Regions from separate parts of the Rhizobium sophoriradicis genome, predicted to be linked through region 4. Evidence: predicted binding sites of a transcription regulator. Region 4 holds the regulator's gene; each other region holds the start of a gene.
The links. Region 4 encodes LexA, which represses DNA repair genes until DNA is damaged. Its sites were predicted from a motif close to TGTTCNNNNTGTGTTCNG; they were not measured.
Positions count from the first base shown of each region.

Region 1: uvrA (excinuclease ABC subunit UvrA) is a predicted target of LexA. The motif match lies at 2,020-2,037, and genes of this name have one in related genera.
Region 2: N2597_RS14015 (putative DNA modification/repair radical SAM protein) is a predicted target of LexA. The motif match lies at 3,507-3,524, and genes of this name have one in related genera.
Region 3: N2597_RS19660 (helicase-related protein) is a predicted target of LexA. The motif match lies at 4,199-4,216, and genes of this name have one in related genera.

Region 1 is NZ_CP104152.1:1,812,393-1,818,122, reverse strand. It holds gene gyrA (DNA gyrase subunit A) at 1-393, opposite strand, end outside; gene N2597_RS09175 (MarC family protein) at 631-1,278, shown strand; gene N2597_RS09170 (single-stranded DNA-binding protein) at 1,364-1,876, opposite strand; gene uvrA (excinuclease ABC subunit UvrA) at 2,160-5,081, shown strand; gene N2597_RS09160 (GNAT family N-acetyltransferase) at 5,078-5,539, shown strand; gene N2597_RS09155 (DUF72 domain-containing protein) at 5,564-5,730, shown strand, end outside.
Region 2 is NZ_CP104152.1:2,810,209-2,815,938, forward strand. It holds gene carB (carbamoyl-phosphate synthase large subunit) at 1-706, shown strand, start outside; gene N2597_RS14010 (UdgX family uracil-DNA binding protein) at 800-2,269, opposite strand; gene N2597_RS14015 (putative DNA modification/repair radical SAM protein) at 2,269-3,501, opposite strand; gene greA (transcription elongation factor GreA) at 3,754-4,230, shown strand; gene N2597_RS14025 (glycosyltransferase family 4 protein) at 4,258-5,316, shown strand; gene N2597_RS14030 (dicarboxylate/amino acid:cation symporter) at 5,684-5,730, opposite strand, start outside.
Region 3 is NZ_CP104152.1:4,006,591-4,012,320, forward strand. It holds gene N2597_RS19630 (hypothetical protein) at 1-60, shown strand, start outside; gene phaR (polyhydroxyalkanoate synthesis repressor PhaR) at 55-630, opposite strand; gene N2597_RS19640 (acetyl-CoA C-acetyltransferase) at 870-2,051, shown strand; gene phbB (beta-ketoacyl-ACP reductase) at 2,122-2,847, shown strand; gene N2597_RS19650 (YMGG-like glycine zipper-containing protein) at 3,025-3,285, opposite strand; gene N2597_RS19655 (DUF3309 family protein) at 3,312-3,467, opposite strand; gene N2597_RS19660 (helicase-related protein) at 4,274-5,730, shown strand, end outside.
Region 4 is NZ_CP104152.1:1,678,213-1,683,942, reverse strand. It holds gene eno (phosphopyruvate hydratase) at 1-1,093, opposite strand, end outside; gene kdsA (3-deoxy-8-phosphooctulonate synthase) at 1,235-2,080, opposite strand; gene N2597_RS08540 (VOC family protein) at 2,077-2,973, opposite strand; gene lexA (transcriptional repressor LexA) at 3,170-3,889, shown strand; gene N2597_RS08530 (ComEC/Rec2 family competence protein) at 3,870-5,730, opposite strand, start outside.

The sequences.
Region 1 (5,730 bases), 130 kb from region 4:
GGTGTAACGTTCGGCCGCCGGCGGATCGCCGTCGACGGAGCCGAAATTGCCCTGACCATCGATCAGCGGCAGCCGCAGCGACCAAGGCTGCGCCATGCGGGCGAGCGCATCGTAGATCGCGGCATTGCCGTGCGGATGGTATTTACCCATCACGTCGCCGGTGACGCGGGCGCATTTGACGTATTTCTTGTTCCAGTCGATGCCGAGCTCGGACATGCCGTAAAGGATGCGCCGGTGCACGGGCTTCAGGCCGTCGCGCACGTCGGGCAGCGCGCGGCTGACGATGACGCTCATCGCGTAATCGAGATACGACCGCTGCATTTCCTCCATGATGGAGATGGGCTCGATGCCTGGCGGGAGCTTCCCGCCGCCGGGGGGTGTTTGCTCAGTCAAAACAGATCACGATCTCTTCTAGAATCACTTGAAGATTTATAGCGGAAAGCCTGTTGCCGCGCCAATTTCCGAGCGCGTTTTGAACAGGCTTTTGCGGCCGAAAAAGGGTAAAGCACGGGACTTGTGCGGCCGGACCGGACAAATCCGCAGCGGCCGCCCGCGGCATATTTGCCAAATCCAAATCCCCGCTTCACAATCGCAGAAAATCACGCACCCATATGGGCTTTCGGAGAGACGATGGCAAGCGCCGACCAGTTGATCAACGCCTTCACGACGCTTCTCGTCACCATCGATCCGCCCGGGCTCGCCCCGATCTTCCTGGGACTGACGACCGGCATGAGTCGGAGCCAGCGAACCCAGGTAGCGCTACGCGGCTCAACGATCGCCTTCATCATCCTCGCCGTCTTCGCCCTGTTCGGCTCAAGCGTTCTCGGCGTGCTCGGTATTTCGATCGGCGCCTTCCGCATCGCCGGCGGGCTGCTGCTCTTCTGGATCGCCTTCGAAATGGTGTTCGAGCGGCGCCAGGAGCGGAAGGAGAAAGCCAGCGAGGCAGCTGTCACCAAGGACCATATCGAGAATATCGCCGTCTTCCCCCTCGCCTTGCCGCTGATCGCCGGCCCGGGTGCGATCTCGGCGACAATCCTATTGGCCGGCACGCTGCCGACCTCGGTGGAAAAGGCCCAGCTGATCGCCGTCATCGCCGCCAACCTACTGCTGACACTGCTCATGCTGCTGATTGCCGACAGGCTCGACCGTTTCCTCGGCGTCACCGGGCGGGCGATCCTGACACGGCTCCTCGGCGTCATCCTTGCCGCCCTTGCAGTACAGTTCGTCGTCGACGGCGCGAAGGCAGCGCTTAATCTGATCAGCGCGACGCCGCACTGAACAGCGCGAGAGCAAACAAAAAGAGCATGACGCCGTCAAAGGCATCATGCTCTCGGATCTTCTTCAAGCCGGGATAGGCGGCCGATCAGAACGGGATGTCGTCGTCGAGATCGCGCGAGAAGTTGCCGCCACCACCGCGGTTCGACGATGGGGACGAAGCCGGGGCGCCGTAATCGTCGCCGTAATCATTATTGCTGCTGCCGCCGCGGCTGCCGCCGAAACCGGAGCTCGCACCACCACCGTCGCCGCGGCCGTCGAGCATGGTCAGCGTCGAGCTGAAGCCCTGCAGCACCACTTCCGTCGAATAACGGTCCTGGCCCTGCTGGTCCTGCCATTTGCGGGTCTGCAGCTGGCCTTCGATATAAAGCTTGGCGCCCTTCTTCACATATTGCTCGACCACCTTGCAGAGGCCTTCGTTGAAGACGACGACAGTATGCCATTCGGTCTTTTCGCGGCGTTCGCCGGAATTGCGATCACGCCAGGTCTCCGAGGTCGCGATACGAAGATTGGCGATCGGCCGGCCGTCCTGAGTGCGGCGGATTTCGGGGTCTGCACCCACGTTTCCAACCAGAATTACCTTGTTCACGCTACCAGCCATCTTCTCACCCTGCCTGCCGCCCTGCCCGGCGGCGTTTCAATCGATCGGCGCACCTTAAACCATCACGGACCGCCGATGCGCATGGGCGGCATTTAATCCACATGTTTATCCATCAGAAAGCCGCATGCATTCATCAGGAAATTTGTTCTTTATTTGTTCTAGTTTATCCGTATCATCCTGTCAACAGAATCGAAAACCTTGAACCTTCCCGGATATTCAGCCTCGACTCGCCCGCCGGCATCACTAAATAAGGGCTGTTATCCAGAAAACCAAAGCAGAGACGATGAGCGAACTGAAGACGATCTCCATCCGCGGCGCGCGCGAGCACAATCTAAAGAGCATCGATCTCGATCTGCCGCGCAACAAGCTGATCGTCATGACCGGTCTTTCTGGCTCCGGCAAATCCTCGCTCGCCTTCGACACGATCTATGCCGAGGGCCAGCGGCGCTATGTCGAAAGCTTGTCGGCCTATGCCCGGCAGTTCCTCGAAATGATGCAGAAGCCCGATGTCGACCAGATAGACGGGCTGTCGCCGGCCATTTCGATCGAGCAGAAGACCACCTCGCGAAACCCGCGCTCGACCGTCGGCACCGTCACCGAGATCTACGACTATATGCGCCTGCTCTTTGCCCGCGTCGGCGTTCCCTATTCGCCGGCGACCGGCCTGCCGATCGAGAGCCAGACCGTCAGCCAGATGGTCGACCGCATCCTCGCTTTCGGCGAAGGCACCCGTCTTTATATTCTCGCGCCGCTGGTGCGCGGGCGCAAGGGCGAATACAAGAAGGAACTGGCGGAGCTGATGAAGAAGGGCTTCCAGCGCGTCAAGGTGGACGGCCAGTTCTACGAGATCGCCGAGGCGCCTGTTCTGGACAAGAAATACAAGCACGACATCGACGTGGTGGTCGACCGCATCGTCGTGCGCACCGATGTTTCGGCGCGGCTGGCCGACAGCCTGGAGACCTGCCTGAAGCTCGCCGACGGGCTGGCGGTCGCCGAATTCGCCGACAAGCCGCTGCCGCCGGAAGAGACCTCGGCTGGCGGATCGGCCAACAAGTCGCTGAACGAGACGCATGAGCGCGTGCTGTTTTCCGAAAAATTCGCCTGCCCGGTCTCCGGCTTCACCATTCCGGAAATCGAACCCCGGCTCTTCTCGTTCAACAATCCCTTCGGCGCCTGCCCGACCTGCGACGGCCTCGGCGCTCAGCAGAAGATCGACCCCGATCTGATCGTACCCGAGCCGGAGCGGACGCTGCGCGACGGGGCGATCGCGCCCTGGGCGAAGTCGACGTCGCCTTATTATAATCAGACGCTGGAAGCGCTCGGAAAACATTACGGCTTCAAGCTCGGCACCCGCTGGAACGATCTTTCCGCAGAGGCCAAGGACGTCATCCTCAACGGCACCGACGACAAGATCGAGTTCCACTACGCCGACGGCGCGCGCTCCTATACCACCCACAAGAACTTCGAAGGCATCATCACCAATCTCGAGCGCCGCTGGAAAGAAACCGATTCCGCCTGGGCGCGCGAGGATATCGAGCGCTTCATGTCGGCAGCCCCCTGCCCTGCCTGCAACGGCTATCGCCTGAAACCCGAAGCGCTAGCTGTGAAGATCAACAGGCTGCATATCGGCGAAGTCACTGAGATGTCGATCCGTGTCGCGCGCGACTGGTTCGAGACGCTGCCGGCCAGCTTCAACGCCAAGCAGAACGAGATCGCCGTGCGCATCCTCAAGGAGATCCGCGACCGGCTGCGCTTTTTGAACGATGTCGGTCTGGAATATCTCAGCCTGTCGCGCAATTCCGGCACGCTGTCGGGCGGCGAGAGCCAGCGCATCCGGCTTGCCTCGCAGATCGGCTCGGGGCTGACGGGCGTGCTCTACGTGCTCGATGAGCCGTCGATCGGCCTGCATCAGCGCGACAATGCCCGGCTGCTCGACACGCTGAAGCACCTGCGCGATATCGGCAACACGGTCATCGTCGTCGAGCATGACGAGGATGCGATCCTGACGGCCGACGACGTCGTCGACATCGGCCCGGCGGCCGGTATCCATGGCGGCCAGGTCATCGCCCATGGCACGCCGCAGGATATCATGGATAATCCGAAGTCGCTGACTGGCAAATATCTCTCTGGCGAACTCGGCGTGCCGGTTCCCGACCAGCGCCGCAAGCCGAAGAAGGGTCGCGAGATCAAGGTCGTCGGCGCGCGCGGCAACAATCTGAAGAATGTCACGGCCTCGATCCCGCTCGGCGTCTTTACGGCGGTGACCGGCGTTTCCGGCGGCGGCAAGTCCACCTTCCTGATCGAGACGCTGTATAAATCGGCGGCGCGCCGCGTCATGGGTGCGCGCGAAATCCCTGCCGACCACGACCGGATCGACGGTTTCGAGCATATCGACAAAGTGATCGACATCGACCAGTCGCCGATCGGCCGCACGCCGCGCTCGAACCCGGCGACCTATACCGGCGCCTTCACGCCGATCCGCGACTGGTTCGCCGGCTTGCCGGAAGCCAAGGCGCGCGGTTATCAGCCGGGCCGCTTCTCCTTCAACGTCAAGGGCGGACGCTGCGAGGCCTGCCAGGGCGACGGCGTCATCAAGATCGAAATGCACTTCCTGCCCGACGTCTACGTCACCTGCGATGTCTGCCATGGCAAGCGCTATAACAGAGAGACGCTCGACGTCACCTTCAAGCAGAGGTCTATCGCAGACGTGCTCGACATGACGGTGGAGGAAGGCGTCGATTTCTTCGCGGCGGTGCCCGCCGTACGCGACAAGCTGCAATCGCTGAAGGATGTCGGCCTCGGTTACATCAAGGTCGGCCAGCAGGCCAACACGCTTTCCGGCGGCGAGGCGCAGCGCGTCAAGCTCGCCAAGGAACTGTCGAAGCGCTCGACCGGACGCACGCTTTATATTCTCGACGAACCGACGACCGGCCTGCATTTCCACGACGTCGCCAAACTGCTCGAAATGCTGCACGAACTGGTCAACCAGGGCAATTCAGTTGTAGTGATCGAGCACAATCTCGAAGTCATCAAGACGGCCGACTGGGTGCTCGATTTCGGTCCCGAGGGCGGCGATGGCGGCGGCGAGATCGTCGCAGCCGGCACGCCCGAGGCAATCGTCAAGGAGAAGCATTCCTATACCGGACAGTTCCTCAAGGAATTGCTGGAGCGGCGCCCGGCGAAGAGGGCGGCGGCGGCGGAATGACGATGAGGCTGGCGTCGCGCGACGATCTCCAAACGATCACGACGCTGACGGCAGCCGCCTATCTGCCCCATACCGAACTTTTCGGCGTTCCACCGGTGCCAGCGACAGAAGATTACGTGCCGCGCATCGAACGCGGCGAGGTCTGGCTGCGCGAGATCGGCGATGAAACGGTCGGCCTCGTCTTCGTCGAGCAGCATCCCGACCACCTCATGCTGTTCAGCATCGGGGTCTCGCCGGCCTTTCAGGGCGCCGGGCACGGGCTTGCGATGCTGCGCTGGCTGAAAGGCAAGGCGCGGGAATGGGCCACGCCGCAGATCCGGCTCTATACGAATGCGCGGATGGAGCGGAACGTCGCGCTCTATCGCGCCTTCGGATTTCAGGAAACGGGTCGCCGGCAAAAGCCTTATCGGCCAGGATGGACGCTCGTCGACATGGCGAAAGAGATTGTTGCGGCCTGAGCGGCTGCCAAAGGGGAGGACGACATGACGAAATCCGGCACTATCCGCACTGGCATCGGCGGCTGGACCTTCGAGCCCTGGCGCGGGCATTTCTTTCCCGATGATCTCAAACAGAAGGACGAGCTGCATTATGCCAGCCGCCAGCTGAAGGTCATCGAGGTCAATGGCACCTATTACAGCACTCAGAAGCC
Region 2 (5,730 bases), 1.1 Mb from region 4:
TCCCCGCGCCTCGCGCACCGTGCCCTTCGTCGCCAAGACGATCGGCGCGCCGATCGCCAAGATCGCCGCCCGCGTCATGGCCGGCGAGAAGCTCGATGCGACCTTCGCCGCCTACGGCACGAAGCCCGATCCGCGCAAGCTGACGCATATCGCCGTCAAGGAAGCCGTCTTCCCCTTCGCCCGTTTCCCCGGCGTCGACACGCTGCTTGGGCCCGAAATGCGCTCGACCGGTGAAGTCATCGGCCTCGACACCGATTTTGCGCTGGCCTTCGCCAAATCGCAGCTCGGCGCCGGCGTCGAACTGCCGCGTGACGGCACGGTCTTCGTCTCAGTGCGCGACGAGGACAAGCCGCGCGTGCTGTCGGCGATCCGCATTCTCGTCGAACAGGGCTTCAAGGTTTTGGCGACCGGCGGCACCGCCCGCTTCCTCGGCGAAAACGGCATCACCGCCACCAAGATCAACAAGGTTCTGGAAGGCCGCCCGCACATCGAGGACGCAATCCGCAACCGCCAGGTCCAGCTCGTCATCAACACCACCGACGGCAACAAGGCGATCTCGGACTCCAAGTCGCTGCGCCGCGCGACGCTGATGCAAAAGGTGCCCTATTACACGACGATGGCCGGCGCCGAAGCCGCCGCCCAGGCGATCAAGGCGCTGAAGGCCGGCAATCTCGAAGTCCGGCCGCTGCAGAGCTACTTCGGCTGAGATCAGAGCAATTCCAGCAAACCCGTGCCGCGGTTTTGCGTCCGGAATTGCGTAAAAGCAAAAGACAGAGTCACCGCTCGATGAGCGGTGACTTCATGCAGAATCCATATGTTTGGCTGACGTCATAAGCCGCTGAATTTCCAACATGTCCTCGCGAAAGCGCGCCATCTCCTCCGCCTTCAACCGCTCGTCGGGAATGCGCAGCAGATAGGACGGATGCACCGTCACGAAGAGCGTGCGTCCTCCCGCAATCGCCACTGCCTTTCCTCTGACGTCCTGCAGGCGGCCTTTCACATCAGTCAGCGCCGCAAGCGCCGTCGCCCCCATGGCGACGATCAGCTTCGGCTTGACGAGCGTTAGTTCCAGATCGAGCCACCAGCGGCAATGCTTCACCTCACCCATAGTGGGCTTCTGGTGGATGCGCCGCTTGCCGCGCGGCTCGTATTTGAAATGCTTGACGGCATTGGTGACGTAGAGCGTCGATCGGTCGATGCCCGCCTCCGCAATCACCTGATCGAAAAGCCTGCCCGCAGGGCCGACAAAAGGGCGCCCTGCAATATCCTCCTGATCGCCCGGCTGCTCGCCGACGAACATGACATCCGCATCGCGTGGCCCCTCCCCGAAGACCGTCTGCGTCGCATTGGCGTGAAGCGGACAGCGGGTGCAGACGGCAGCCTCGGCGCGCAGTGCTTCCAGTGTGCCTGCCGGAAGCTCGGGCTCGGCGGAAAGATTGCGCGCAGCCTGCTGCAGCCGGTCGTGAAAAGGCAAAGATTGTGTTGCCTCCCTTGCCGCCATCTCCCGCACCTTGCTTTCGGCCGATGCAATCAAGCCGGGAATAAGATCGGCCTCCGGCAGGTTCTTCCAGTATTTCTTCGGCATTTCCGCCTGCATCGCCTTTACCTTCAACCGGGCCGGATTGAAGATGTTGGTGTAATAGGTGCGCCAGAGCTCATCGGTTACGTCGGTAAGGTTGGGCTTCTCGCAGGCTTCGTCGCTAATCGTCAGCCGCTCGCCGTCCCAGGCGGCCGACCCCTTGGGCGTGGCGATCAACCAGTCCATGTCGGTGAAACGCCGTTGGAAGAAGGGTGCCGTGCGCCGGACGATGTGGTGGTCCGGCTCGAACCAGGCGATGAATTTCCGGCGGCCTGCCGATACCGCGCCGACCTCCTTGAAGCGGACGAAGGCCGTCATCTTGTGCGCATCGCGATGCACGTTTTTCGCCATCAGCCTGGCGCGTACGACATCTTCGTCGGAGGTCACCTCGAGCAGCTGCCGGTCCAGCTGCAGCCGCCAGAGCAGGCGGTAAAGCAGCGAGAAGCGCGCTGGATCGGAGTGACAGAGAACTGTTTCTGCAAGCTCGATGAAGGCGGGCGGCACCGTCATCGGCTTGCGTGATGCTGCTGGCGCCGGCGGCATGGCGTCGCGTTGGAACGAAAGATCCGCCTCCGCGCTTCTTTCGCGCCAGTCGATCTCCTCAGGCACTATGCCGGCCGCCGCCAAGGCACGTGCGGCATCGCGCCATTCGCCAAGCTCACCTCGTCCTGCAAGCACGACCCGGCGCATCACAGCAACGACAATTGTTGAGGCTGCGGCTCGAACATGGCGCGAAGGTCCGGCCTATCGATCAGCCGGCGGGGCGACCAACCTTCCGCCGAGATGAAGGATCGGACCTTCTTGATCGAAACGCCGAGCCGAGAGAGATCGTCGAGCCGCAGGCGGCGAAAGCGGCGCGCCGAAACGATCGCCTTGACGGTCTTGGTGCCGAGACCGGGCACGCGCAGCAACCGTTCACGCTCGGCCTTGTTGATATCGACCGGAAATTCGCCTCGGTTGGCAAGCGCCCAGGCAAGTTTGGGGTCGAGGTTGAGATCGAGCATGCCGCCCGCCTGATTGGCGGTGATCTCGTCGATGCCGAAACCGTAGAAGCGGTAAAGCCAGTCTGCCTGGTAGAGCCGGTGCTCGCGCATCAGCGGCGGCTTGATCAGAGGCAGGTTTTTCGACGAATCCGGGATCGGGCTGAAGGCGGAATAATAGACGCGCTTGAGGCCGTAGCTGCTGTAAAGCCGGCCGCTGGTCGCAAGGATGGTCGCGTCACTCGCGCCGTCGGCGCCGACGATCATCTGCGTGCTCTGGCCGGCCGGGACGAAACGCTGGCGTTTCTTGCTTTTCAGCGTAGGTTCGCCGGCGGCCTCGATCTTCAGCCTGAGGTCAGCCATCGATCGCCGGATATTGGCGGGCTTCTTATCCGGCGCGAAGCGGCTGATGCCGTTATCCGTCGGCAGCTCGATATTGAGCGACAGCCTGTCGGCATAAAGCCCCGCCTCCTCGATCAGCCGCGGCGACGCCTCGGGGATCGACTTCAGATGGATGTAGCCACGAAAATTATGGGTCACCCGCAATTCGCGGACGATGCGGACCATTTGTTCCATCGTGTAATCGGACGAACGAATGATGCCGGAGGAAAGGAAGAGGCCTTCGATATAGTTACGGCGATAGAATTCCAGCGTCAGCCAGATTACCTCTTCGGGTGTAAAACGCGCCCGTTCGACATTGCTCGACGAACGATTGACGCAATAGGCGCAGTCGTAGATGCAGAAATTGGTCAGCAGGATCTTCAGGAGCGAAATGCATCGACCATCCGGCGCATAGGCATGGCAGATTCCGGATCCCTCGGTTGAGCCGAGCCCGCCGCTTGTGCTCGAATCGCGTTTCACCGTGCCGCTGGAGGCGCAGGAAGCGTCATATTTCGCGGCATCGGACAGGATGGCCAAACGTTCGGCAAGCGACTTCTTCATCCCGATGTTCACTATATGTTCTAATATAAGAAGTCAATCCGGGGCCATCCCATCACTGCCCGATTTTCGGGCGCATCAGCTCATATCGCGGGGGTTGCGTTGCGTTTATGCGAATTTTCTGGAAATCGGCCTTGGCGATCTGCTATAAGCGCTTAACTAGGATTGTGGCACGGTTCCGAAGCTCCCCTTCGGGACCTGTTTTCTTTTGTGTTTGCGCCTGACGTGCCGATACAAGGAGTGAAGGACAGAAAAATGGTTGAAAAGGTACCGATGACACAGGGTGGTTTCGTCAAGCTGCAGGAAGAACTGCGCTGGCGTCAGCAGGAGGAGCGCCCGCGAATCATCGAGGCGATCGCCGAAGCCCGTGCCCATGGCGACCTTTCCGAAAACGCCGAATATCACGCTGCCAAGGAAGCCCAGAGCCACAATGAAGGCCGCATCAGCGAGCTTGAAGACCTGACGGCGCGCGCCGAGGTCATCGACCTCACGAAGATGTCGGGCGACAAGATCAAGTTCGGCGCCAAGGTGAAGCTCGTCGACGAGGACACCGAGGAAGAAAAGACCTACCAGATCGTCGGCGACCAGGAAGCCGACGTCAAGGCCGGCCGCATCTCCATCTCCTCCCCGATCGCCCGTGCGCTGATCGGCAAGGAAGTCGGCGATTCCATCGAGGTCAACGCGCCCGGTGGCTCCAAGGCCTACGAAATCCTCCAGGTTTCCTGGGGCTGATCGCCCGCCGCAGACGAGACCCATCCCTTGCCTGATATGCGTGACGTCGAGATCATCGCGCCCAATTTCAAGCGCCGCCTCTCCGGCGTCACGTCGACCATCGTCCAGCTGATTCCATGCCAGATCCGGCTCGGTACCAGGATCGCGACCCTCGGCCCCGGTCTGCCGGAAGGCCTGCCGAAACTGAAATGGTCACAGCTCCCTAATCTGTGGCGCAGGCCGGCGCGCCGGCGCCAGCGCGTCTGGCACGCCCGCCGCAACAATGAGATGGCCGTCGGCATCCTGCTTCGCCATCTCCTGCGCATGCCGCTGAAGCTCATCTTCACCTCCGCCGCGCAGCGTCGCCACACCGCCTACACGAAATGGCTGATCCGCCGCATGGATGCGGTGATCGCAACCAGCGATCGCTCCGGCTCCTTTCTCGAGGTGCCGCATACGGTCATCCAGCACGGCGTCGATCTGTCCCTGTTCCACCCGCCGGAAACAGCGGAGGACGCCATTGCCGCGACCGGTCTGCCCGGCCGCTACCTTGTCGGCTGCTTCGGTCGTGTGCGCCATCAGAAGGGCACCGATCTCTTCGTCAAGGCGATGATCGAACTCTTGCCGCAGCACCCCGAATGGACGGCCGTCGTCTCCGGCCGGGTGACGGCGGAGCACGTGGGCTTCGGCGACAAGCTCAAGGCCGATGTCGCTGCCGCCGGGCTCGCCGATCGCATCCTCTTCCTCGGCGAAGTGCCCGATATCAAGGTCTGGTATCGCCGCCTGACGCTCTATGTCGCCCCCTCCCGCAACGAGGGCTTCGGCCTGACGCCGCTCGAAGCCATGGCTTCGCGAACGGCGGTGGTGGCATCGAATGCCGGCGCTTATGCCGAACTCATCGTCAATGGCGAGACCGGCTCGGTCGTTGCCGCCGGCGACGGTGAGGCGCTGACGCGGGCAATCGCTCCCTATATCGCAGATCCGGCGCTGGCGATCGCCCATGGCGAGAATGCGCTGCGCCATGTCCGGGAAAATTTTGCGCTGGAGAAGGAAGCAACCGCGATCGGCGCCCTTTACGACCGCCTTCTCGGCGGCAATCGCGGCTGACGCGGAACGGGAAACGGTCCGCTGAAGCATGCTGCATCTGGTTATCAGACGTTTCTCAGCAAGCAGTCTAAAATCGTCGCCCTAAGAGATCGCCGCCTGCGCCTCATCCGGCTGCCGCCCCTTCTCCCCGTAATACGGGGCGAAGGGGGATAGATGCGACCTCGCCGTCCCTCTCCACCTCTCGCAGGGCACGTCCCCTCGCCCCGTTTTACGGGGAGAGGGCTATGGTGAGGGGCAACCATTCGCGGCAACCGAACAGGCGTGGCACAAGGCCGAGGATGACGATGAGTAGAGAACGAGCTTAATCAATAAGCAAACGACCCGTTGGATCACGGGCCGCTGCAAGATTATCGACGATCGGGCGGGTTTATTCGGCCGGCTGAAGTCCGCCTGCAGGAGCGCCCTCTTCTGTCT
Region 3 (5,730 bases), 2.2 Mb from region 4:
ATCGGCGGGTTTGCCGTTTCGATCCGAAGCGCCGGGCGGGATGTCTCGATCGGCCTATAGGTTATCGAGCTTGTTCTGAAGGGCGCGGAGCTGTTCCTTCAGCTCGTCGATATCCTTGGCCTCGGCCTTGCGACTTTCCTTGGCCGCCGGCGGCGTCATGAAGGGCGAGAACATCTGCATGGCCTGCTGAAACAGTTCGGTATTGCGGCGAACCTGGTCCTCGACCATCTGCATTGGCAATTGCAGGTTCTTGCCGAGCGGCGTTTCGCCGAAGGCGCGGTTCACCTGCTCGCGCATCTGCGCCTGCTGTTCGGCAAAGGCGCGCATCGAATGTTCGAGAAAGCTCGGCACGACCATCTGCATCTGGTCGCCGTAATAGGTGATGAGCTGACGCAGGAAGGAGATCGGGAGCAGTGTGTTGCCGGTCTTCGATTCCTGTTCGAAGATGATCTGGGTCAGCACCGAATGGGTGATATCATCCCCGCTTTTTGCATCCTGGACGATAAAATCATCGCCCTTCTTCACCATCTCCGCCAAATCTTCCAGCGTCACATAGGTGCTGGTGCCTGTATTGTACAGGCGGCGATTGGCGTATTTCTTGATGACTATCTGACCCTCATTCTTCGCCATATCAGTCTCCTGAACCCCCGTCTGATTTATGGATGTTCCTCCACTTCAGACTGTAAACGCAAAAGAAGGCCGGTGACAATCTCTTTGTGCGATGCGGCAAACCTTTAACAGATCATACGAATTGGCTTTACGGGCCCGCCGCCGAAAAATGGCGGCGGCCGGTCTTCGCGTTTGACTTGTGCTCAAAGCTTTGCCAGTTTCCCCTTATGTTAGTGGGACGAAAAACGAGGAGCCTCCCCATGAGCAATTCACCCATCGTCATCGCCAGCGCAGGCCGGACCGCCGTCGGTTCGTTCAACGGCGCTTTCGCAACGGTCCCCGCGCACGAACTCGGCGCGGCGGTCATCAAGGGCGCGCTCGCACGCGCCGGCGTCGATGCCGGCGAAGTCGATGAGGTGATCCTCGGCCAGGTGCTGGCCGCGGGCGAAGGCCAGAACCCGGCCCGCCAGGCGGCGATCAAGGCCGGTATTCCGAAGGAAGCGACGGCGTGGGGCGTCAACCAACTGTGCGGCTCGGGCCTGCGCGCCGTCGCGCTCGGCATGCAGCAGATTGCCACCGGCGATGCCAAGATCATCGTTGCCGGCGGTCAGGAATCCATGTCGATGGCGCCGCATGCCGTGCATTTGCGCGGCGGCGTCAAGATGGGCGACACGAAGATGGTCGACACAATGATCAAGGACGGCCTGACCGATGCCTTCCATGGTTATCACATGGGCATCACGGCCGAGAATATTGCGCGTCAATGGCAGCTTTCGCGTGACGAACAGGATCAGTTCGCCGTCGCTTCGCAGAACAAGGCGGAGGCCGCCCAGAAAGCCGGCCGCTTTGCCGACGAGATCATCCCCTATGTCATCCAGACCCGTAAGGGCGACATTACCGTCGATGCCGACGAATATATCCGCCACGGCGCGACGCTGGAGGCGATGGGCAAGCTGCGGCCGGCCTTCGACAAGGACGGCACGGTGACCGCTGCGAATGCCTCCGGCCTCAATGACGGCGCTGCCGCAGCGGTGTTGATGAGCGAAGCGGAAGCGGTCCGCCGCGGCATCCAGCCGCTCGCCCGCATCGTTTCCTGGGCAACGGCGGGCGTCGATCCTTCAATCATGGGCACCGGCCCGATCCCGGCGTCCCGCAAGGCGCTGGAAAAGGCCGGCTGGTCGGTTGGCGATCTCGATCTCGTCGAAGCCAACGAGGCTTTCGCGGCACAAGCCTGCGCCGTCACCAAGGATCTGGGTTGGGATCCTGCCATCGTCAACGTCAATGGCGGGGCGATTGCCATCGGCCATCCGATCGGCGCTTCCGGCGCGCGCGTTCTCAACACGCTGCTGTTCGAAATGAAGCGCCGCGGCGCCAAGAAGGGCCTGGCTACGCTTTGCATCGGCGGCGGCATGGGTGTCGCCATGTGCTTCGAGGCATTTTAATAGCACACCATACGATCGTCATTGATTGAAACCCCGCCCCGCGCGGGCGAAAACACAAGGGGAGCGGAACATGAGCAGAGTGGCTCTGGTCACCGGAGGTACACGCGGCATCGGCGCAGCCATATCCATGGCGCTGAAAAACGCAGGCTACAGGGTTGCGGCGACTTATGCCGGCAATGAGGAGAAGGCCAGAGCCTTCCACGAGGTCACCGGCGTCGCCGTATTCAAGTGGGACGTTTCGGACTATGCTGCCTGCGGTGAAGGGATCGCCACGGTTGAAAGCGAGATCGGCCCGGTCGAGATTCTCGTCAACAATGCCGGCATCACCCGCGATGCAATGTTCCACAAGATGACGCCGCAGCAGTGGCACGAGGTGATCAATACCAATCTCACCGGCCTGTTCAACATGACGCATCAGGTCTGGACCGGGATGCGCGACCGCAGCTTCGGGCGCATCGTCAATATCTCCTCGATCAACGGCCAGAAGGGCCAGATGGGCCAGGCGAACTATTCGGCCGCCAAGGCCGGCGATCTCGGCTTCACCAAGGCGCTTGCCCAGGAAGGGGCGGCGAAAAACATCACGGTTAACGCCATCTGCCCCGGTTACATCGGAACGGAAATGGTGCTTGCCGTGCCGGAGAAAGTGCTGAACGAGCGCATCATTCCCCAGATACCCGTCGGTCGTCTCGGCGAGCCGGAAGAGATCGCGCGTTGCGTCACCTTCCTCGTCTCCGACGATGCCGGCTTCATCACCGGTTCGACGCTGACAGCCAATGGCGGGCAGTTCTTCGTCTAGCTCATTCTCCGAGATCGGAATCGATTTCGAAATGATCACGTGGATTGAAAAAGGAGCGCATCCGGCTGGATGCGCTCCCTTTCTGTCCGCATGCCACTGTTGGCGCTGACGGCTGCGGCCGGCAAAGAAAAACGGGCGCCGAAGCGCCCGTTGGGAAGTCCGATATGAGTTTGCCGGTCAGTAGCGGCAACGGGCCTCGTAGCGGCGGCCGTAGCGGTCGCGATAGATGCAGTAGCCGCGCCGTTCGACCGACTGGCCGATCAGGGCGCCGGTCAGGCCGCCGGCAACGGCGCCGACAGCGGCACCACCCCAGCTGTTGGTAACGGCGCCGCCGATGACCGCGCCGGTGCCGGCTCCGATCGCCGTGCCCTGCTCGGTCGCCGTGCAGGATGCGAGAGCGCCTACGAGCGCGCCAATAAGAACAATCTTCTTCATCATGTCGTAACTCCCCAGGTTGTCGGGCTTTAGATGCGGCCCATTAGTACAAGGATAATGATAATGACGAGAACTAGCCCCAAACCGCCGGCAGGTCCATAGCCCCAGCCACGGCTATAACCCCAATTCGGCAAGGCTCCGATCAAGAGCAGAATGAGGATAACCAGAAGTATCGTGCCAAGCATGGTGTGTTTCCTTCATTTCATCCGCAATCTGAATGGACAAGAAACACGCATTGGCGATTTTTGTTCCCGGTTGCGCCCGCGAATTGTGATGCGTCCCGATTCATGGTTTGCGATCCGTCTTCCCTGCCAAATTGTTGGTATGGTTAAAAAGTCGTTTGCATACAATATGTTGCGGTGAACAAATCGAGAAGCTCGCAATGTCGCCGATTCGTCGGTGATTCGTTCCGTTTTCGATCGACCCGATCGCGGCAAGCGGTTCTGGCTTAACGCTGTGTAAATTTCGTCGTCGAAAGGTTAACGCCTGTCCGGAACGGTCGGACATGAGGATCTGTTGCTTGCCTGATCTAGCGACGGGTGACGGCGGCGCTACCGGATCTTGCCGTGAACGAAAGGTGAAAGCGGTCCGGTCGGCGATTCGTCTCCGATTCGTTCCGGATTTGGTCGAGAAATTAATTGGGGTGGAATTTCGCGCGGCAAAAAGCGGGGCGGCAGATCGCCGGCAGGCGAAGCAAATGCGAACAGCGCAGAGTCTCGTGATTCAGCATTTAGTGGGAAAAAGTGATTCAAAATCAATACTTAGCCGTGAACAAAAGCTGAATCAGCGGGAGTCAGCGATTCGTCGCTGATTCGTTCTCAGGCTGTTCCGAATCGGAAATGCAGGCGATCCCGATGACTCGCAAAGGTCGTAATCGCCGAAGCATTTTAAAATCTGCCCTTGCGTTTGCGGCAACAGCTGTCCATGTGTTCTGTGCCTCCGTCGAGGGGTGACAGTTTTCCTGGGGCCGCCTGCCTCATTTGCATGGAATATGACTCTGACTTCGCAGCCGATGATTCTGAGCGGGCGCGGTGTGACCGCGATGCTCGGACCAACCAATACCGGCAAGACCCACTATGCCATCGAGCGCATGGTCGCACACGGGACCGGCGTGATCGGCCTGCCGCTGCGGCTGCTGGCGCGCGAGGTCTATACGCGGGTGGTGGAGAAGGTCGGTGTGCAGAACGTGGCGCTGGTCACCGGTGAGGAAAAGATTTCGCCGGCCAATGCACGTTTTTCGGTCTGCACCGTCGAAGCGATGCCGCGCGACACCAAGGCCGCCTTCGTCGCGATCGACGAGGTGCAGCTCGCCGGCGATCTCGAGCGCGGCCATATCTTCACGGACCGTATCCTGCACCTTCGCGGCCGCGAGGAAACGCTGCTGCTCGGCGCGGCAACGATGCGGCCGATCCTGCAGCAGCTGCTGCCCGGTATCACCATCGTCGAGCGGCCGCGGCTTTCGCATCTTTTCTATGCCGGGCAGAAGAAGATCACCCGGCTGCCGCAGCGCTCCGCCATCGTCGCTTTTTCGGCCGACGAGGTCTATGCCATCGCCGAGCTCATCCGCCGGCAGCGTGGCGGCGCGGCGGTCGTGCTGGGCGCGCTCAGCCCGCGCACTCGCAATGCGCAGGTCGCGCTTTATCAGGCGGGCGACGTCGAATATCTGGTGGCGACCGACGCAATCGGCATGGGCCTCAATCTCGATGTCGATCACGTCGCTTTCGCCCAGGACAGAAAATTCGACGGCTACCAGTTCCGCAACCTCAATCCGGGTGAACTCGGCCAGATCGCCGGCCGCGCCGGGCGGCACGTGCGCGACGGCACCTTTGGCGTCACCGGCCAGGTCTCGCCCTTCGACGAGGAGCTGGTCCAGCGCATCGAAGGCCATGAATTCGACAATGTCAAAGTCCTGCAGTGGCGCACGACCGAGATGGACTTCTCCTCGATCCAGTCGCTGCGCGCCAGCCTCGAAGCGGGGCCGCGCGTCGCCGGACTGACGCGGGCGCTGCCCGCGGTTGACCAGCAGGCGCTGGAGCAGCTGTCGCGCTATCCCGAAGTCATCGATCTCGCCGACCGGCCTGCCCGCGTCGAAAAACTCTGGGAGGCTTGCGCACTTCCCGACTACAGGCGTATCACTCCGGCACAACATGCCGATCTGATCGCGACCCTCTTTTCCGATCTCGTCCGCTATGGCACGGTGAATGAGCAATTCCTTGCGGAGCAGGTTCATCGCTCCGATCGGACAGATGGGGAAATTGACACGCTTTCGGCGCGAATCGCGCAGATAAGAACCTGGACCTATGTGTCAAATCGGCCCGGCTGGCTGACCGATCCGACACATTGGCAGGAAAAGACGCGGGAAATCGAAGATCGATTGTCCGATGCGTTACATGAAAGGTTGACGAAACGCTTTGTTGATCGCAGGACATCTGTGCTCATGAAGCGCCT
Region 4 (5,730 bases):
GGTGCGACATGACGGCGGTGTAGGCCGCCTTGTGCGCCGTATTGACCGCATCGAGCGTTTCCGTCAGCGAACCGATCTGGTTGACCTTGACGAGGATCGAGTTGGCGACACCCATGCGGATGCCGTCGCGCAGACGGGCGGAGTTGGTGACGAAGAGATCGTCTCCGACGAGCTGCGTCTTCTTGCCGGTGAGGTCGGTCAGCGCCTTCCAGCCGTCCCAATCGTCTTCAGCCATTCCGTCCTCGATCGAGATGATCGGGTACTTGGCGGCGAGTTCGGCCAGATATTCGGCCATGGCGCCCGATTCGAGCGTGCGGCCTTCGCCTTCGAGCACGTATTTGCCGTCTTTGAAGAATTCCGTCGAGGCGCAGTCGAGGCCGAGGTAAATGTCCTCACCCGGCTTGTAGCCGGCTTTTTCAACCGACTTGACGATGAAGTCGAGGGCTTCCGAAGCACTCTTCAGGCCCGGTGCGAAACCGCCTTCGTCGCCGACATTGGTGTTGTGGCCCTGGGCTGCAAGCTCCTTGCGGAGCGTATGGAAGACTTCCGAACCCATGCGCACGGCTTCGGCGATCGAATCGGCGCCGACCGGCAGGATCATGAATTCCTGGAAGTCGATCGGATTGTCGGCATGAGCGCCGCCGTTGATGATATTCATCATCGGCACCGGCAGCAGGCTCGCCGAAGCGCCGCCGACATAACGGTAGAGCGGCAGGCCGGAGGCCTGGGCGGCAGCCTTGGCGACGGCGAGCGACACACCGAGGATGGCGTTGGCGCCGAGACGCGACTTGTTCGGCGTGCCGTCCAGTTCGATCATGATGTTGTCGATCTGGATCTGGTTTTCGGCGTCGATGCCGCCGATGGCGTCGAAGATCTCGGTGTTGGCGGCCTCGACGGCCTTCTCTACGCCCTTGCCGAGGTAGCGCTTGCCGCCGTCGCGCAGCTCGACCGCCTCATGGGCGCCCGTCGAGGCGCCCGAGGGAACAGCCGCGCGGCCCATGCTGCCGTCTTCGAGATAGACGTCGACTTCGACGGTGGGGTTGCCACGGCTATCGAGGATCTCGCGGGCGATGATATCGGTGATTGCAGTCATGGGTTCTTCCTGCTCGGTGGGTGATCAATCGTTCGAAGCCTGTCATAATCGAAGGCGTGCAAATTACAATGCCGCAATTTCCAGCCTTCGTACCGGCGTTCTGAAGTGGCCTAAACCACGATCATGTCAACCTGTTGAACGTCAAGCCTTGGCAACCGCATCGAACGCAAGCAATTTCTCAAGCAGCCGCGGCATGTCCTTGAGATAGACCATGTTCGGGCCGTCGGACGGAGCGTTGTCAGGGTCCTGGTGGGTTTCGAGAAAGACACCGGCAATACCCGTCGCCACGGCTGCGCGCGCCAGCGTTTCGACGAATTCGCGCTGGCCGCCGGAGGACTCGCCCTGCCCGCCGGGCTGGGCGACTGAATGGGTCGCATCGAAAATGACGGGCGCACCCATCGCCGCCATGATCGGCAGCGAGCGCATGTCGGAAACCAGCGTGTTGTAGCCGAAGGAGGCGCCGCGCTCGCACAGCAGCACGTTCGGATTGCCGCTGGCATTGAGCTTCTTCAGAACGTTCTTCATATCCCAGGGGGCGAGGAACTGGCCCTTCTTGACGTTGACGACGCGGCCCGTCTTGGCGGCAGCGATCAGAAGATCCGTCTGGCGGCATAGGAAGGCAGGGATCTGCAGAACGTCGATCACCTCCGCCACCTCGGCGCATTGCTCGGCGGTGTGGACGTCGGTCAGGACGGGAAAGCCGAATTCCCGCTTCAGGTCGGCGAAGACCTGCATGCCCTTTTCAAGCCCGATGCCGCGCTCGGCCGAGAGTGAGGTGCGGTTCGCCTTGTCGAAGGAACTCTTATAGACGAGGCCGATGCCGAGCTTTGCGCAGAGCTCTTTCAGCGTGCCGGCGACCATGAAAGCGTGATCACGGCTCTCCATCTGGCAGGGGCCGGCAATCAGCGACAGGCGGCCGGTATTGGAAAAGGTGACCTGGCCTTCGCCTTCGCCGATCTTGACCTCGGAATTGGTATCAGTGCTCATCGTGGTTCCTCGAAGGCAAAAAGCGCGCCCTGCCCGGGCGTGGGCTTCACCAGAATGCGATTGTTCTTGCGTGTGTATGTCACTCCGTTAGCAGCCAAATGCGCTTCTGTCACGGCAAGATCGGTAACGGTGAAGAGGATTGCCCGGCCGCGCAGACCACGATCGGCGGAGGAGACGACAAGCTCGAAATAGGCCTCCAGCCCTTCCGGCGTCATCAGGCTGATCTTGGCATTCGATGCCGCGATATTCATACCGAAACCGGTTTTTTCCACCGCCGTTTGCCCGACCGCAAGACCAACGAAGGCGGCAAACGCAACCGGCTCCGGCGCACAAAGCGCGATCTCGGCAATGCCCGTCACGCCGTTGGCATGCGCCTCCAGCGCCGCGCGATCGGCCGGGAAGGAGTTGATGCGCTGACAGGTGAAGAGAAAGAAGTCGGGCGCGCGCAGATCTCCTGAAAAGGCCAGTTTGAAGCTGCCGACGCTTTCGGAACCGTCTGGCATCCGCATCGGCCGGCTGAACTGCAGCATCTCGCCGGCACTCGCGCCGTTGCCGACGAATCGCCGATGATCGAGGCCGGCATCCTCGGTGAGGAAGGCCAGCGCCGAAAGCCCCTCCTCGCCGCAGCGGAAGCGAAAGGCACGATTGCGGGCGATGAAGACATTCCCCTGACGGGCCGCCGCCTCGCTCTCCTCGACGCTCGCCACGCCGAGCGGCTCGATATAGGTCTTGTCGGCGAAAAAGACGCAGGCATTTTCCGTTCCGAACGGATGGCGCGCATCGGCGGCGACGGTAAAGCCGAGCTTCCCGAGCCTTTCGCGCGCCAGATCGATATTGACGACGGGCAGCACGACATGATCCAGCGGGTGCGGCTTGGCGGAATGTGCGATCATAGGACCCCTCCTGACACGTCAAAGAGATGTGCGACAGCCCCATTCCCAATGCAAGACATGTGCGCCAATCCGGCGAATGAAAATAAAAATCTGGACGAGTTGGCGCGAAGTTTTACGGAAATTTAGCTACTTGCGGAACACATATGGAACATATAGGGTCCGTTCTGGATTTGTTTCAATCAGGGGTCTGACGTCGATGCTCACGCGCAAACAACAGGAGCTTCTCCTTTTCATTCATGAGCGCATGAAGGAATCCGGCGTTCCTCCCTCTTTCGACGAGATGAAGGATGCCCTGGATCTCGCCTCGAAATCCGGCATTCATCGCCTGATCACGGCGCTGGAGGAACGTGGTTTCATTCGCCGCCTACCGAACCGGGCCCGGGCCTTGGAAGTGATCAAGCTGCCGGAGGCCTATAGCCCCAGTCTTCAGCCGCGCCGCGGTTTTTCACCGAGCGTTATCGAAGGCAGCCTCGGCAAGCCCCAGCCGGTCGCCGCCCCCGCTGCCGCAAAGCCGATCGCCGACAACGGCAGCTCTGTCTCCGTGCCGGTCATGGGCCGGATCGCCGCCGGCGTGCCGATCTCGGCGATCCAGAACAATACGCACGACATCGTCGTTCCTGCGGATATGCTCGGCTCGGGCGAACATTACGCGCTGGAGGTCAAGGGCGATTCGATGATCGACGCCGGGATCTTCGACGGCGACACCGTGATCATCCGCAACGGCAGCACCGCAAGCCCCGGCGATATCGTCGTTGCGCTCGTCGACGACGAGGAAGCGACGCTGAAACGCTTTCGCCGCAAGGGCGCCTCGATCGCCCTCGAAGCCGCCAACCCGGCTTACGAGACCCGCATCTTCGGGCCTGACCGGGTCAAGGTGCAGGGCAAGCTGGTCGGCCTCATTCGCCGCTATCACTGACAGCCAACGGGGCTGATTCGGTAAAAGCGTCTTTGCGCCAATCATAGGCGCGATGGCGCATCCATGGACGCGACAAGGTATCGAATGCGGTTGCGACCTCGGGGCCTGTCTGCGCAAAACGCAATTCGACGGAACCGGTCCTGCGCAGCGTCTCGCCGGTGAAGAGTGTCGCACCCGAGTGGCAGCGGTCGAAACGCAGGCGCACCGCGGTCACGACAATCTCGCTGGCGTCGCAGGCCGGGCCGAGATAGGCGGCATTGTCGATGACGGCGACGACATGGCCATTGCCGAGCCTGGCGATACACCAGGCTTTCTTGACGCAGGAAAAACGATTTGCCTCACCGCCGGCTGCGGCGGCCATCATTGCCGTCCTCGCCTCATTCTGCTGATCGCGGGAAAGCCTGAGGCGGCGGTCCTCACCCTGCGGCGGGATGGCAGGGCCATCCAGCATCTTCGGCGGGTGGTGCGTCGGCAGGACCAGCGCTCTCTGCCACTGGTCGAAGATGAAGTCCGGCGGGTTTTCACGGTTGGAAGCCATTGCCGCCGTCGCGACGAGCGCGACCAGACCACCATCCTCGGAAATCACCAGATCCGGCGGTCGGGAACCCGGCAGGATCAGCACGATAAGCGTCGAGACGGCGAGGATCGATGTGCCGGCATGGCGCAATCGGGTGCGGAGCAGCGTCAGCAGCAGAAAGCCTGCCACGGCCACCGCGAAATACCAGGCGGGCAAACGGCCGAGGTCGATATCGCCGCCCCAGGCGGACACCGTCTTGGCGACCGCAATCACCAGATCGAGGCCGAAGCCGACCACCGTCCAGAGCGGAGCGTCCAGGCCGAATGGCATGAGCAACATCGCCAGCAGCCCGGCCGGCATGACGATGAAGGAGATGATCGGCATCGTCGCAAGGTTCGCCGGCAGGCCATAAGCTGTCAGGCGATGAAAATGCTCGACCGCAAACAACGCCGTGGAAAAGCCGCCGATCAGCGAGGTCAGGAAGACGCCGCCGAAGAAACCGGCGACCGCCACGACCAGCCGCAGCACCGGCAGCTTCAGCAACGGGTTTTCCCGGACGCGCCGCTCCTTCCACAGCTGGTAGCCCGATACCAGTGCCAAAGTCGCGGCAAAGGACATCTGGAAGCTCGGACCCAAGACTTCGGAGGGTGAAATGGCGATGATGACGAGCGCCGAGAGAACGACATTGCGCAGGCTGATCGACGGCCGATCGAAGAAGACGGCAATCAGCATGATCGCCATCATGATGAAGGCGCGCTCGGCCGAAACCCCGAATCCTGAGATCAGGAAGTAGGCCGTGACGGCGATGAGCGCGCCGGCGGCGGCGATCTTCTTTGTCGGATAGGCTTGGGCGACACCAGGAACGAGGCTGAGCAGCATCCGGAAACCGACGAAGAAGATGCCGGCCGACAACGCCATGTTGAGGCCCGAGATCGCCACGATATGCGCAAGGCCGGACTGGCGCAGCGCCTCCGTCGTTTCCTTCGAGATGGCGCGCCGCTCGTCGGTCACCAGAGCAGCGGCAAAAGCGCCCGTGTCGCCGGGCAGAATCGAGCGTATGCGATCGCCGATGCCGCTGCGCAACTGGTAAAGCCATTCGAGCAGAGCTTCGGACGTCGATCTCGCAGGCTGCGGGCCTGCCTGCGAATCGACTTTCTCGGGCGCGCCGTAGAAGAAGCCGTTGGCCCCGATGCCATCGAAATAGGCACCGAAGGAAAAGTCGTTGAGGGTGGGAAGCGCCGGTCCCGCCGGCGGCGTCAACCGTGCTCGGCCGGTGATGACGTCACCGATCTCGAAGGACGCATCGGCGCCGCGGGCGATCACG